One region of the Alkaliphilus flagellatus genome, then DNA from elsewhere that is predicted to be linked to it. Evidence: riboswitches for the same ligand, from Rfam matches in the RefSeq annotation. Region 1 holds a riboswitch; each other region holds the start of a gene.
What was found. Region 1 has a riboswitch for cyclic di-GMP ahead of KQI88_RS06955 (PA14 domain-containing protein). Riboswitches for the same ligand answer to the same signal wherever they lie in the genome.

Region 1 (5,684 bases):
TCTTTCGATTTAAATTTTTAGTACTGAAGGTATTTTTCTTTGAATTACAGGCCCTAAACTTAGAACCATCAACTGCTATTACCTTTTTACCGAAAAGATCCCATTCATTTAACAGAGATGTAAAGCGTTTAAATGTTTCATTAATAGCATTTTTATTGTTTCTTCTAAATTCGGATATAGACTTGTCATCTGGTGTTAATCTCCTTAACAACCACATTACCTCTATATTTGTTTGAGTCGCTTTTTCTAACTTTCTTGATGAAGTAATTTTGTTCATATAGCCATAAATATATAGTTTAAGTAGGTCTTTGGGGTTATATCCAGGTCTGCCTCTCTTCTGGGGGGCTGCATTTTTAAATCCTAATGAACCTACATCTAATGTTTCTACGAAAGCATCTATTATCCTTACAGAATTATCCTCTGTAATGTAGTCATCTACATATTCTGGAAAGGCAATCTTACTTTTTCTATGGATACCTTCTATATATCTCATGCTATCGCCGTCCTTACTACTATTATGGGCGAATTTATGCATGTTATATCAAAATTTTCTTACCAATTATTGCATTTTTGGCACAGGCTGACGTCCCATTGTCCACCCTTGTCTTTGCAGTGAGTTTTGGCGTCTCAAAAACGGAAGAAAGCGATGGAAGGACTTTGTTTTGTCTTTCCACCGCTTATGATTAACTTTAATGCTGACAGTCATGCTAATTTATGCAATTACTTATTCAAAAATGCTTAATACTTTTGTATATATTCTTCCCTTGAATCTGGATACAAATTCTTGATCTGATCTAGTGTATGTTTGTCAATTTCAGTATCCCAATAGTTCACACCTTGTCTAGAGAATTCATCAACTATTTCCATTTTTAGCTTGTACTTTTCTGAACCAAGATCAAATATCCATCTTCTCAGCAAGTCGACTGGATATAGTTCCTTCTTTTTATATGCACTAATGTTGACTGGTCTTGTATAGTATGGTTCTGAAATAGTTGCCTTTCTTTGAACTATTAGATAATAAGCATATTCAGGTTCGCCACTATGTTTCAATGCAAAAACTGAAGCAGTTCTACCACTTTCAGTCTTATATTCAATATCAGCCCCAGCTTCTACTAATGCTATTGTCTTTTCAATACCAGAACCTATAGAGTACATAAGAGGAGTAGTCCCCGGCTCAGTAATCAACTCATTCCCTTCATCATCATACCCGCTATAAGCAATATTTGGATTAGCACCATAGCGTAATAAGAGTTGTACATATTTCGGATCCTTCTTCGCATCTTTATCTACCCAAGAATATCCTGCAGCTATAAAAAGTGGGGTATTTCCTTGAACTGTTGATGCTATGTTTGGATCAGCACCACATTTTAACAGTGCCTCTGCAGAATTATATTTCTCCATTCCTATAGCCCATAATAGTAAAGTTGCTCCATATTTAGGCTCTTGATAATCAATAAGCTCAGGTTTATCTTGCGCTATTTTTTCGATAATTTTAACTTCTTGATCTCTGACAGCTAATGCTAACTTCCACACTGGAGTACCTTTGTAAATACTTATATTAGTAATCTTATATTCTTCCTTTTCCTTACCTTTGCCCTCTAATCGACAAGAAGATAATATGGCAGAAAAAGTTATAATGATAAATATAATATAAATCATCTTTCTACTCATTATTTATTGTTTTCCTCCCTTTCTTTAATTGCATCTTTTACTGCATCCATTGAATGATTTTTAATACCATTATCTATGTTCCTCTTTGGATTCCACGTATTAACAGGGTATTGTATAGGTAAATCAACTACACTTTCAATAGGTTTTGAAAACCAACCTTCTACAGTGTTTAAAATATCACCTTCTACAATATACGCAATCATAGATGCTGTATATTCCGAACTATCAAGACCATAAGCTTTTAAATTAACTGTTGCAGGGTTAAATAGAATTGCATTTTTATTATTTGCAACTGCGTTTGCAGCGGCTTCTGCACCACCTTTTGAATGCCCCACAAAAGTTATTATTGCATTTTCATCAATAGCTGTGATATCTTCAACGAATTGTTCCGAATACCGAACAGAATCCTTCAGGTCTTGTGAAGCCCCGAATAATTGTAATCCGTTTTCGTACCAGTCTTCTTTCTCTTCCTTAAACTTAGACGAGCCTGCATTTGCAAATGCATACTCATAAGTTCCATCCAGTCTCATTTTCTCATATATTCCGATTTCAAGTGAGCCATCAACATCACCTTTTTTATCAACAAGATACCAACCATTCCTAACATGTATTCTGCCTTTTTTTAGGCTGAGATTTTCAACATCAATCCATAGTCTTGCACCTCCATGAGCTTCAATATAGATTGTATATTCCTCTGAAAATATAGGTTCTATTTGCCCAGTCCAACTGACTGAAAATTCATCTCCACTAACACCAGGAGCAGGGGATGCATGCTGCCAATTAAAATTAATTGTTTGATCTAGTTGTTCATGTTTTTTATCAATAAGTCTGTCATCGTCATAATATTTTCCTTTTAAGCCTACTCCGTTACCTATTCTAATGGATGTCGTTACTTTTATAGGATCACTTTTTTCAGAAATATTATCATAATAATCAAAGGCAGCCACAGAATACTCGTAGGTAGTTGATGTATCCAAATCGTCGTCTTGATAGTAGTTACGATCTACGATAGCTATTTCATCTCCATCTCTATATAAGATATATCCTTTTACTTCTTGATCATCTATGGATTCATCCCAAGACAAGGCGATGTAACTGTCTGAAATTTCCTCAACTTTTAAGTTTTCTGGAATAGAGGGTGGCGTTATATCTATAATTACATTCACAATACCATAGACTTCATCGCTGACACTTGAATTTTTATTGCTTTCTCCGCTAATTAATTCGATTTCTAGTATTCCTTCTTCATCAAGTTCACTGAGATGCTCCTCTAAGTCTTCTGAAACAGGTTCCTTGAGATGATCCTCTAAATCTTCTGAAGCAGATTCATTTTCTATATCCTCCAACGTTGATTGAGAATGGTCATCTGTACTAAGCTGACCTTCAATAGCATAAGCATTAAAACCCATTGTAGGATCCGATACAGGAATTATAATGGATTGGATAATGAAGACTACTGACAAAGAAATTAAACAACCTTTTGAATACTTTTTCATGAAATTCCTCCTAATCAAATTTTGTGTTTTAATTTTAAATATTGGAATATTCCAAATAATATAAAAAGGCATAATAAAATACCCTATGCCGAGAAAACATAGGGTACCCTAGATTCAAAATTCAGCAGCCCGGCTATCATAGCAAATGCTTTAGACCCGTGGCTTTGCGTCTCTATCTTTCAATAGGTTTGCCTTTAACTTTATATGAAATTAATGATTATATTTTAAAATGCAAATTATGTAAATAATATCTTTCGAGATTTTATTTTTCTACAAAATAACCAAAAATCCTTTATATTTCGTTCGACGTAATCCGACTTTGTTCGTCATTAAAATACCAAATTACTATATTTACTGACCTTCTTTATATAAGTGCAGTTATACGAGTATCAATTGGCAAGATAACTTTTAAGTCCCCTAACCGTTTTAAGAAATCACACACTAATTTAGTAAAGTAAACACTAACAGAGACAGTTGACAACAATTAGAAAAAAATACAATGAATACACAATTGGATTTAAAAATAAAGTTATGCAATAAGTTTAGAAAACGGGTAATGCTACTTTGAATAGCATGAAAATATAATCTGGTTCCTGATACAGTAAATAGAAATCTTATCAAAACATATCTTTAGATGCTAAAAGAAAATCGAGCCTAATGATTTAGAAACTGCCCTCTCTAAATCTGGACAAAGGCTGGAACGTGGAGATATTATCCTTCTATACACAGGCCATTATGATAGGAATTTTGGTACAGATAAGTGGCAAACCACATATACAGGACTTAGTTATAACGCTGCAAAGTGGCTTGCAGAAAAGGGTGTTGTAAATATCGGAGTGGATGCTCCAGCCATAGATCATCCAGATGATCTAGACTTTTCTGGACATTTAGTATGTGGAGAGTACGACATTACAAATACAGAAAACCTATGTAATCTTGATAAGCTGGTAAATAAAAGATTTTTATATTTTGGATTGCCTCTTAAAATAAGAGATGGATCTGGTTCGCCTATTAGGGCTGTGGCCTTGGTGGAGGAATAGATAAAAATTATTATTTTTAAATGTATATGAAAAAGTACAGAGATGTTAGAGAGTTTAATATCCTGTACTTTTTTATTACTACAAAACCTAGAGTTATTTTTTCTTACAAGTTATGGTGATAAAGAGTCATGTTTGGTTTATACTATTAATAGGTTTAACTAAATAAAAAATAATGTATATTGGTGATTATATGATTTCTTATGACGATAAGGCTCTACATGAGCTACAAATCTGGAAGAGTAAAATGAGAAAAAAGCCTTCTATAATAGACAAGGCTTCAAAGGGAGTTCAAAATAAATTTAATGACATATTGCCAGATGCATATCATGAAATTATTACTTCTGCTATTAAAAATTTAACTAAAGCAGTCTTATTTGGATCTAAATATGTTACTAAACCTCCCATTAAAAACCTATCACTCATGGAAAGAGAAAAATTAGTTAAAGAAAAAACTAAGATTTATAAAACCACTGCAATAATTGAAGGTGCCGCAACTGGTGCTGGTGGAATTGTTTTAGGGCTTACAGACCTACCATTACTTTTAAGTATTAAAATAAAGTTTCTTTATGATGTTGCTAGTATATATGGATTTGATGTTTCAGATTACAAAGAAAGGCTTTATATTCTTAATATATTTCAACTTGCTTTTTCGAGTAAGGGTCATGTTAATGAAGTTTTTGAAAAAATGGAGAATTGGGAAGAGTACAGTAAATCCCTTCCTAATGATATCAATAGCTTTGATTGGAAAAGTTTTCAGCAAGAATACAGGGATTATATCGATTTAGCGAAGCTTTTACAAATGATTCCTGGAATAGGTGCAGTTATTGGGTCTTATGTAAATAATAAGCTTATGAAAAAATTAAGTGCAACTGCTATTCAGGCTTATAGAATGAGAGTTTTTGAATAAAAGTAAAGAGCTGATGTATTGAGGATATAACCTCTATACATCAGCTTTTTTTACATTTTTTATGGACAACATTTAAAATAATTTGTTTATGCCTGATGCATCTTAAAGTTTTTGTATTCAATTATACAGCAAATACACATTCCAACAATAGATGTAGCACCGCCAAACTTTACACAAACTTAACCTGTCGTTAAATTAAACTTTAAACTAGTTTTGTATAATTAAATCAGAATAAAATAGAAGGAGTGAAAATAATGCAACAATTAAATTTATGTATCGATATTGATGGAACAGTTACCGAAGCTTATTATTGGATTTCTAGAGCAAATGATTATTTTAATACTAAGATTACACCTAAAGATGTACAATCTTATGAAATACATGAAGTTTTAGGAATACCTAGGGAAGATTACAATGAATTCTATACCTTATATGGAGAGATTCTACATGAAGAAGCGAAGATAAGACAAGATGCAAAAGAAATTCTTTGTAACTGGTATGGACAACATAAAATTCATTTTATTACTGCTAGAGATGAAAGGATGAAAAATGTAACTAATAAGTGGTTTA
Region 2 (5,684 bases), 420 kb from region 1:
GAAGAAGATGGAGGACTTATTGTTCCATTAAGTTAAAAGCATCATTATTTCTAATGATGGTAAGAGGAGATAAAATGAGATAAAATGAAAGCTTTTTTTGTAAAAAAGAAAAAATCATTAAATGTTAGAAATAGATTGTACTATTATATAAGTTTATTAATAATTACGTTTATTCTTGTATTTACTGTGACAGCAACGATTATATGGAAACTAGATCAGGATGGACTCCAAATAGATCAAAGTAAGGTTTCTTACTCTAAGGGATCTACACCAGTAACTGTATACTTTTCTGATATATTAAAGACTACTAAGTTAATCCAGTTTGACGAGCAAGAATATATTTATGAGCTTTGGAGGGTGTCACCACATACAGGTGAAAGGTTAATAATAGGTGCATCAACAAAATTGATTAAGCCAGTGGAAAGAGCCTTTAAAATAACAATAAGGGTAATAGTAAGTATGTTAATGGTTCTGTTGATAAAGACTATCTTAGAATTGAAAAACCGTAAGAAGGAACTTGAACAAATTGCCTTTTTCGATATGCTAACAAATCTGCCAAACCGACGTTTGTTATATGACAGATTACAGCAGGCAGTTACCCAAACCCAAGATACTGGAAAAGTCCTAGCTATATGCTATCTTGATATAGATAACTTGAAGCCTGTCAACGATACAATGGGCCACCAAACTGGAGATCTTCTATTGATAGAAATAGCTCATCGTTTTAAGTCTTGTGTAAGATCGGGAGATACGGTAAGCCGTATAGGTGGTGACGAGTTTGTTATTATATTACAGAATCTAAAATCTTTAGAGGAGTGTGATGTAATTCTAAAGCGTATCTTAAAATCGACAAATACTCCAATTATATTGGGACATAATTGTATAGAGACATCTGTTAGTATTGGAGTAAGTTTTTATAGTGGTGATAATAAGGACATAGATACACTAATTAGACAGGCTGACCAAGCTATGTACCAGGCTAAAAGATTAAGTAAAGGCAATTATCATATATTTGGATGCCAGGATATTAATAGTGTATAAATTTATTGGAGGATATAATGAAAAATAGATTATCTATCAAAAATGTACTAGCAATAACATTAATCGTTATTGGTAGTGGCATTATTTTGTACCCAAATTTGCGTAATTTTTATTATGATATAAAACAACAAGAGATTAAGAATAATTATATTAAAAGTATGAGTGCAATTCGTGCTATAGATGATGATACGAACCAAGATATAGATAACATTAAAGAGGATATAATTGAAGAAGATGAAAGTCTTGAAGATCAGATGGTACATCAATCGGAAAATAAAAAGATGTTAGAATTGGATAAAAAATGGCCTGTTGAAGCCACTTTAATAATTGAAAAAATTGATCTATTAATGCCAGTATTAAAAGGTGCAACAAAGGAGCATTTAAATGTTTCTATATCCAGTATTAATAACACTGGAAAGCCTTGGGAAGGAAATAATTATGCAATAGCAGGACATAGAAGTAGAAAATATGGGCGTCATTTTAATAGATTAAATGAATTAGAAATCAACGATGAAATTTCAGTGATGGATACAAAAAATAATGAATTTATTTATAGGGTTTTTAGCAAAGAAATAGTAGACGAGAATGAAATTTCAGTATTGGAAGACCGTAATAAAAGTGAACTAACATTGATTACTTGTGATCCTATTAATGTAAAAAATCCACCAACACGATTAGTCGTGAAAGCCATCCAGATTAATTAAACTTTATTTTGATAAAAGTAAGTATATTTAGCTGTATTAAAAAATTATATGTTAAGCTTATATAAGTTAGGGTATTTATATGATAGCAAGCTAGATAAAAATAATATGATTAATAATAAGAATGTATTTGAGATTATTGATAGTATAATAAAAAAGAAATATTATTAAATAAATTATTAAAAACAAATATTTAAAACAAATATTTAAAACTTTTGTACTATATAAAACTAGGACAAATTGTAGTATAGTAAAAGATAATTAAATATATTTATCAGGTGCTTTCCACCGATAAAGGCAAATCTAGTGAAAGCTAGAGACGCAAAGCTAAAGGGCCTTCCTTAGAAATAAGATGGTAGCCAGTTACCGAAAGGGGAGTTTTTATGTTAAAGCTACGTAAAGTAATTTCTTTGTTAGTTATTATTTTATCAGTATACTCCACGGTAGTCTTTGCACAAGCTTCTACTCCAGGTATTGATAAAACCAAATTAGATGCTGGATTAGTAAGTATTAATTATGATCCTCAAAAACAAGTGACTACAAAAGTAATTATTAGTAAAGGTGATGTGAAATATACTTATAATCTAAAATCAAATAATAGTTTTCCATTACAGTTTGGAGATGGAGAGTATACGATTTCTATTTTAGAAAATGTAGAAGGCAATAAATATAAGCTAGTAAAAAAAGAGGATGTTATTTTAGAATCAACAAATAAAAACGAAGTATTTTTACAATCCATCCAAATGATTCACTGGCATAACGATATGGCTCCCATTAAAAAGGCTAGGGAATTAACTAAAAATGCTCAAAATGATAAAGATAAAGTTACTGCAATATATAATTATATTATAAACAATATTAGTTATGATAATAATAAAACAAACAACATTAGCACAGAATATATACCTTCTATAGAGGAAACATTAAAAGTATCCAAAGGAATATGCTATGATTATTCAGCCTTATTTGCGGCAATGCTTAGAAGTGTAGATGTTCCTACCAAACTAATAATGGGACGTAAAAATGATATTGATACATACCATGCTTGGAATCAAGTATACTTAAAGGATACTAATGAATGGATTACTATAGATACTACTTATGATGCCGCTAAAAAAACAAAATCACCTAATTTAATGATTAAAAACGAAAAAGAATATTCTATAGAAAAACAATATTAAATCCTATTATTATGTATAAAAATTAATTGTATATAGAACTAAAGCAGTTGGCTTTTCTTTAAAGCTGACTGCTTTTTAATTGATTCAATAATTATGTTTAATAACTTATAAACAACATATTCATTATATATAGTGTAGATATATATAATGAATATGAATAATAAGCAGTAATAACAAAGACCATTAAAAGAGCATATACTATTTGGATTTTTTGTTATTATTATACCATTTATTAAGATAAAACCTACCTGTATAATAAATTGAGGCTGTGATTGTGATTAAAAACATAAATATCCAAATGATGTTGAAATGAAAATAATAAAAAAACATCCTATTTATAGTGAAGAACTTCTTTTAAAGCAAGATTCTTTAAGCAAGTGTGCTGCAATAGTAAAATATCACCACGAAAAGTGGGATGATTCAGGATGTCCTGAAGGGATAAAAGGGGATGGAATACCGTACTTAGCAAGGATATTAAGTATAGTAGATGTATATGATGCGCTTACTACAGATCAGCCTTACAGAGAAAAGAATTTTACCCAAGAAGAAGCTTTAGAAATCATCTTGAAAGGTAGGAGTAAACAATTTGATCCCAACTAGGTATCAATATTTATTAACTACTTCGAACAAATAATAGGAAACGGTAATAAATATAAAGGTACTAAAACAAAATTTGATGTAGTAGGAGGTTATTGACATGATGGGAAAAACTCATCTTAAAATAGGGGTATTAAGCTATTGCATAATATTGACAATACCTTTATTTACAGTGATTCCATATGTAACTACAAGTGGAATTAGCCTGGTTCAAATTATTATAGCTGGGATTGCTACACTTATGCCTGACGCAGATAGTCAACATAGTTATATAAATCGCTTAAATCCAGCTACTGGAGTAGCTAATAAGGCAATAGATACAGCCGAGAATATATTAATTAAAGCTGTTACAATTGCATTTACAATAGGAATTGGCCTTTTGATTATAATTAGTCCTGGCAAGTTGATTCAAATGTTAATGGCCATGGGGATTTCATCCAGTAAATCTAAAATACTTATTTATGGGATTGGGATATTGCTTTCCTTACTTGGACTCATAGGTGTTAAAGGCGAGCGAATTTTAAAAAGAATACCCTTTGTTGGTAATATATATAAAAGCGTTATAAAAGGTATCAAGAAGGTAGCTACAGTGTTTAGAAAATATGCATTGATGTCAATTTATATAGGCGCGGGCATATGGATTATTTTTTACAACTTCAACAAGTATAATGATTTAAATTTATATTTAATAGGGCTAATTTTTATAGGCATAGCTATATTTCCACATCGGAGTTTTTTACATTCAATCGAAGGATTAGTTGCACTTACAATGGCAGTATCATATTTAAGCAATAAAATAGGATATCCCCAAGCTACACCAGCTTTTTTCATCGGTTATTTTAGTCATCTTTATTTGGCTGATATATTTACAAAGGAAGGTATTCCATTATCTATATTGCCTAGAATATTGAAAAAGACTGGATTACACACTTATTTAAGAAAGTCTAAGATATATATGATGATATATAGAATTTTAGATATTCGTTTAGTGGTTCCAGTAATGAGCACTGGAAGTAAAAAAGGTAACATTATTGAAGCTAGTTATGTGTTAGCATTATTAGCCATACTTATCGTTTCTGTAGTAAGATATGATGTTGCGATCAGGTTCTTGTAAGGCATGAAATATGAATTAGAAGGTAATAACGAAAAAAGAGAAGAACTAGAATAAAGCTATGATATAATAAACTTATCCTTCCAGGATCTAAGGGAGGTGAGTTATAATTGTCACGACGCACAGAAGAGAAAGAAGAGTACATAATAAAACTTATGACAGCAATCGCAGCCTTAATTACAGCATTAGCAGCATTAATAACCGCAATAAAGTAGAAAAAGCAGGTGTTCGCAGCACCTGCTTTTTCTTTTGTTATAATTGTCCAACGCACATTTATCTTTTTACTTTGCTTATTTATAATATACCACATTTGCCAAGACTTATGCAATAATTTAAGCAAATTTACTGTTAGTTCTCATAAAGTTTGGAAAAAAATATTCTTATTAATTAGATTTCTCATATGTTTATCTCAAATAGTTTGAGTTCTAAACTTAAAAAGTTAGAAAAAAATTACTAAATCTCAAATAGTTTGAACTATTTAAGCTTATATTTTTAGAAATTTTTCAGCTATTCTAGAAGTACTTTTTCTTCTAATTAATATAAATACTTATTTTTACCTACTATTTTTAAGTAACAACTTTATACACACTTAACTCTATTTTTCAATATAGAAAGTGTGATTTACATTTATATACTGTTAAATAGCTTTTCTAGCCTCAAAATAACTAAAATTTCTATCTTAATCAATTTTCCACAAATCAATAATATTTATATCTTTACTATCAGTCTTGCGTACTCACCCTTGCATATCCAAATTTCAAGGTAAATTCCCCCTTTCATCATACATTCACTATACCAAAAGGGGGTTTGAAATGTGTATATTGGTAGATACATTTTGGTTATATTTTTGGTTATGTATTTTAGTAGATTTTGAGTTTTTTAGAGAGTCTCCTTTTCTGAAACCAAAAACGGTCGTTTCAGGTAAATCTCATGATGAAGTTTATGGATATTTATGTTAATATGGAGAAGAGATTGTGAAAAGGTACACTTAAACTAAATGTGCAGGTTAGTTGAAGAAGGAATAATTCTCAGTAATGTAGAATCTATTAAATA
Region 3 (5,684 bases), on a different contig from region 1:
CTAATTCTCCAGCCCTTGCTGCTTCAATAGATGCATTTAATGCCAATAGATTTGTTTGCTCCGCAATATTACCAATAATTAATAGAATTTCATCTACTTTTTTAGCTTTATCCTTTAGTTTTTTAGCCACATCAAATGTAAATGCGATACTTTCTTTCGTGTTATCCATCATTTTTAGTGCTTCATTTAAAGATTTTTCATTTTCACTGGATAAGGCCATCAGTGCCAAGGATGAATTTTCAGTGTTTTTTAGCTCACTTGAAATTATCTCGGTTCCTTCTAATAAATTTTGAAGGCTGTTATTATTTTCTTTAGATTTATCCAATATCTCATTATTTGAGTTTAACACCTGTTGACTAGTATACGCTATCTCTTGCATAGAACTACTTTCTTCTTCAGCAATAGATGATACCATATCACTTGCATCTAATAAAGTATTAGCAAAATGTGCAGTTTTCTCAAGAATATGTAGTGTTTTTTTATTATTATTTCTAAGGTCTTCTTCATTTTTTTCAATTTCATTTAGTAGTCTTGAAGCGAAAAAAGTAAAGATGAAAATTCCAAATGAAGTAAGAGTAATCACAATTATTCTTATAATCATCTCTTGCAGAAAAACTTCTTGTCCCGGTAAAGCAATTGGATACAATTTAAATATTATAACCTGGCATAGCATGCCGGTAACAATAAAGGCAATATTTAGTTTAAGATCTAAAAATAAAGCACCTAATATAATAAAATAAAATACACTCATCCAAAGCTCCTTAGATGGAACCATAAATACTAAGTAAAGATAATTCACAAAAGTTAATATAAATATCAATACCTTTAACTGCTTAAAGATTTTCTCGTTAAAATTTTCATTAACGACTGTTCTTTTATGCAGAATAAAAAAAAGAATAGTTTCTATGGTAATTAATATACCAAATATACCAAGAGATCCCCATTGAATTGAATCATATAGTCCAAGATATTTCATCAAAGAAAAAGCTAGCATAGCCATGAATCCACTAATCGAATAAATAATTAATACAACCTTCAGTGTTTTTTTCTGATAATCAACAATTGTATTTGTATTATTTAACATAATATCTCCTTTCTGAGTGTCACTTTGCTCTATTACCATTTATAGAGCAAAGCTTCCATAGTATATCCTGCTGCAACAGAGCAAAATATAATAATCTCATCTTTTTTAAAGGCTTCTTTTTTCAGTCTATCATTTAATGCTATAATAGGACTGGCGCTGCCGTTATAACCATATTTATCCGCAACAAAAGTAGCTTGTCTCATTTTTGCCCCTAATTTTTCTAAGGTAACTTTTATATCCTCCTTTGAAAATTGTGACATAAAATAATGGGAAACATCTCTTGGTTGGTAATTATATTCTTCTAGTAATTTGATTATTAGTTCTGACCATTTATCAGCAAGGAAGCTAAAATCAAAAGGTATCCATTCCATTTTCCTATGATAGGAAGTTAAACTATCCTTCGAAATATTTAATAAACCACAAGTCGGAAATCTTATGGTGTTATTATAGTCATCATCAGTATACATTCTAGAGCCTAGCATACCTCTTATTTCTTCCTCTTCTCTCACTTCTAATATAACTGCAGCAGCACCATCTCCTACGATGGAGTAGGTAACCATGTCATCTTCTCGTGCAAAAGGACTAACTAATACAGATCCAACAACTAAAACTCTCTTATATTTTTCATCTGTTTTTAAATATCGACTTGCTACATCCATTGCATTAACCATGCCTACACAATTATTATTCATATCAAACACACTAGATGCATTTTTAGCTTTTAACTTATTTCTGATAATCAATGCACATGTGGGCATTAAATATTCAGGGGTATCTGTTGCTGATATGATCATATCAATATCCTCAGGATTAAGCCCTGCATCTGTTAAAGCTTTTTCTGCAGCCTTAACCCCCATATCGATACTATTTTCATTTCCTAATGTCTGCTTTCTGGTTTTTCTACCTAACTTATTAAGCAAGTTTTCTACATGATCTTCATTACCATATTCTTTAAAATGATTAATAATAAATTCGTTACTTACCTCTTTTGTTGGATGATATGTCCCTACTCCAACGATATGTACATTTTTGCGCATATCCTTGCCCCCTATTGAATTATTTTGATAATTAAACCTATAAATATAAAAAAAATAGACATACCTAAGCTAGGCCATCTATTTGTAATAGCTTTTAACTTAGCAACCTGGCAATCATAGAAAAAATTTTCTTTAGATCCATGGCTTTGCGTCCTTACCTTTCAGTAAGTTTGCCATTTATAAGTATTTTGTATATGTATCTTATTTTTAATATAATATCATACTTTACATTATATTACTATATTACCATATTACTATATTGTAAAAAATTATCGTAAATTAGCTAAAAATAGTAAAATAAAAAAATACCACCTTACACATTTTCATTTAATACGACTAAAAAAGATGATACAAATTTAGTAATAAGTTCATACACCATAGTGTATAACATATTTATTTAATGATATTGCCGTTCTTAGCAATACCATTAAATTAATCAATTCTTCTGATAATTTGGATCTTATATCTTTTGAAACAATGTTATAAAAAGTTTCTAATGATTCTGGAGGTATAATAGTAACGCCATATCTTGCAAGTGCAAAATTTGGTCTACTATAGCAATGAAAGTAAGTTTTCATAAAGGTTAATTCTTCCCACCAATCGTTCAAAATATCATCATCAATGGCAACACAGTTATATTTTCGGGGTTCATAATCAGATGAATAGTCTTTATTCTTTTCAAACTTATCTATAATACCGAATTGAGCAACACAAGGCATATTATTATCAACCTTCCTGATATAAAATAGTCTTTTTTTCATCAAACTCTACAAATACATAATCACTTATACTTATCATTGTTGAAAAGTTTACATCTATTGTACTTTTTAGAGCTGTTACGTCTTTAAATGATACTACGAAACAAGTAGCAGCTTTTACTTCTTCACAATATATAAATAATGTGATATATCCATGTATAAAGATTATACTCATTTTATTGTTCCTTTTTCAAATAAACAATATAAGCTAAATTAAAGCTAATAACCTTTTTTAATTCTTCAAGGCTTATCTCAACCTGATACCCAATTTTGCCAGCACTAAATATGATTGTTTCAAAATTACGTGCCGACTCATCAATCGTAGTATAGAAACTTTTTTTCATACCAATAGGGGAGCATCCTCCATGTATGTATCCTGTAATAGAGAATAAATCTTTTGATTTTAACATTTCGATTGATTTTTCGTTAACACTATCAGCTGCTTTTTTTAAATCCAGTTCATCAGCAACTGGAACCAGGAACACATAATATTTATTTGTTTTCCCTACTGTTACAAGTGTTTTAAACATTTGATTTGGATTCTGATTTAAAACATTTGCAACATCAATCCCACTAATAGCTTTTGTATTGGCATAACTATGACTTTTATATTCTACTTTCGCTTTATCAAATATTCTCATTACATTTGTTTTATATATCATATAACATCACCTCACTTCGTATTTTTCATCTGTTACTCCTTTAAAAGATATTATGCATTATTCTTCTCGTACAACAAACTTATAATGATATATAGCATTATTATAATTATAAAAGTGGTATATTTAATTATTTCTTTATTTTTACCAAGTAAATTTAAGATGGTTGTTACTACATTATAGGCTATAAATCCCATTATGAATGGTATAAATGATTTAATCCGCTCAATTTTAAACATAATCCACCTCCCAAATTTACTAATTATTCATTATGAACAAAGTATAAGCTAATTAAAACCTAAGTCATATTTTTAATCCTATGCCATATATTCTATAAAATCCTTACTTTGGATTTTACATCTTTTACGACTTTATAAACAATTAAACTCTTACATACTTCCTATACCTGAGTATTCCTAATATCTTTCCACTGTCTAGCTAACATACCATAAACAACATGATCTACATAATGGTCATAAAGCCATTCTGTCTCCCTTAAAGTTCCTTCATTAGTAAATCCTAATCTTTCAGGAATAGCTCTACTCTTGTAGTTATTTTCAGCACATCTAATTTCCACTCTATTAAGATTCAATTCTACTAATAAATACTCTACCAATGCCTTAGTTGCTTTTGTCATTATTCCTTTACCTTGATACCCTTCTCCAAGCCAATAACCTATGCTTGTTGACCTATTCGCAAAATTCATTCCATGGCAACCAATTATACCTGCTAGGTTTTGCTTATACCATATCCCTGCCTGGAATCCATTATTTGATGCAAATTATTTTTTACCCATTTCTATAAATATTCTCGTATCTTCTACTGTCTTGCTATTGTCAACCCATGGAAAAATATCTAAGAATGGTATTAAAAACTGATTTAGATAAAAAAGTTTTAATATTTAAAGTTCTTACATCATCATTGGCAATAGCTATTTTATTATATGGTGCCTCGGCATATCTACTTAATAAAATATATTATAAACCCTTTACAGCTGTCTGTTATATCTTTGGGATTGTTAGTTGTGAAGGTATGGTAAGATATAGTAGTATTAAAGATATAGGATCATTAATTAAGGAAATATATATAATTAAATATGGTAAAAATAAGGATAAAGGGTGATGCTAAATAAAAAAAGCAAATCCTTTATCCTTTTATACTTTGCTATTTATAAATCCATATTATTATTTTTTTAGGTCTCCAGCAAACTCATTCATAACTGCTAGTACTTCTTCTACCTTATCTGGTTTTAATAGGGCCATTGCTTTAGGAATAAGCATCACAATATCTTCCTGAGTAAAATTGCCCTCTGTTAGTTTTTTAAAGTTTTCTAAAAACAATGCCTTTGCTTCCTCAACTTTATCTTCTTGTACTCTTTCTAAAATATACCCTAAAAATAGTTCTTGTCCTTGATCCATAAATATCCTCCTTAAAATTTATCTGATGTATATTCTATCAAAAAAATATTTTATAATAAATAAAATTATGCAAATATATTTATTTATATATTTTTATAAATTGATAGTCATTCCTATCTCTCCCATAAATATAGTTTGAATAAAACTATCCTTATTACGTTCATAACTTTTCTTTGCAACTCTTATCCAGTTAAACTTATCTAATTCTTTATAGGGTAGATGTACTACTAATATTTTTTGTGTATCAGTATAATTCTTAATGATTTCCCTAGCCCTAGGAATACTTACATAAGGGAAATTTACAATTAACGCATCTATTTTATGTTGTTTAAGATTAAGTGATTCAAAATTTTCTTTAACTGGAGCAGCATCGCCTAGATGTAGTATTTTTACACCATATTCTATAAGAAAAGCTAGATTATTTACATCTACACAATCTTTTCCTTCATGAATCATTGATATTGCTTGAATTTCTACCCCATTTATCTTAATTCTCTCACTACAGTGAAATAAAGGGTCCAACTCAACTAAATTAATAGACCTAGTATTAGACATGCAGTATCTTATGCCAGAAACAACTTTGCTTGTCGATATGACAGTTGTATTAGGACTTTTTTCTAAAAAACTACATATTAAGTTAGCATCAAAATGATCACTATGTTGATGAGTTATTAGCATAATATCTATATTATCAAAAGGAGAAATGCCATTTATTATTTTTTCTCTAA

Region 2: another riboswitch for cyclic di-GMP. It lies ahead of KQI88_RS05005 (transglutaminase-like domain-containing protein); the one in region 1 lies ahead of KQI88_RS06955 (PA14 domain-containing protein).
Region 3: another riboswitch for cyclic di-GMP. It lies ahead of KQI88_RS03940 (ketoacyl-ACP synthase III); the one in region 1 lies ahead of KQI88_RS06955 (PA14 domain-containing protein).

What each region holds. Positions count from the first base shown of each region.
Region 1 is NZ_JAHLQK010000002.1:436,791-442,474, reverse strand. It holds gene KQI88_RS06965 (transposase) at 1-493, opposite strand, end outside; gene KQI88_RS06960 (ankyrin repeat domain-containing protein) at 739-1,671, opposite strand; gene KQI88_RS06955 (PA14 domain-containing protein) at 1,671-3,134, opposite strand; cyclic di-GMP riboswitch class I at 3,288-3,370, opposite strand; gene KQI88_RS06950 (cyclase family protein) at 3,815-4,207, shown strand; gene KQI88_RS06945 (EcsC family protein) at 4,380-5,114, shown strand; gene KQI88_RS06940 (5' nucleotidase, NT5C type) at 5,369-5,684, shown strand, end outside.
Region 2 is NZ_JAHLQK010000002.1:17,951-23,634, forward strand. It holds gene KQI88_RS04995 (GGDEF domain-containing protein) at 85-1,041, shown strand; gene KQI88_RS05000 (class D sortase) at 1,059-1,745, shown strand; cyclic di-GMP riboswitch class I at 2,029-2,113, shown strand; gene KQI88_RS05005 (transglutaminase-like domain-containing protein) at 2,126-2,923, shown strand; partial or broken gene KQI88_RS05010 (HD-GYP domain-containing protein) at 3,224-3,523, shown strand; gene KQI88_RS05015 (metal-dependent hydrolase) at 3,621-4,634, shown strand.
Region 3 is NZ_JAHLQK010000001.1:846,895-852,578, reverse strand. It holds gene KQI88_RS03945 (methyl-accepting chemotaxis protein) at 1-1,084, opposite strand, end outside; gene KQI88_RS03940 (ketoacyl-ACP synthase III) at 1,117-2,121, opposite strand; cyclic di-GMP riboswitch class I at 2,220-2,306, opposite strand; gene KQI88_RS03935 (hypothetical protein) at 2,490-2,840, opposite strand; gene KQI88_RS03930 (hypothetical protein) at 2,848-3,054, opposite strand; gene ybaK (Cys-tRNA(Pro) deacylase) at 3,056-3,541, opposite strand; gene KQI88_RS03920 (hypothetical protein) at 3,592-3,777, opposite strand; partial or broken gene KQI88_RS03915 (GNAT family N-acetyltransferase) at 3,939-4,295, opposite strand; gene KQI88_RS03910 (hypothetical protein) at 4,400-4,660, shown strand; gene KQI88_RS03905 (hypothetical protein) at 4,723-4,956, opposite strand; gene KQI88_RS03900 (MBL fold metallo-hydrolase) at 5,050-5,684, opposite strand, start outside.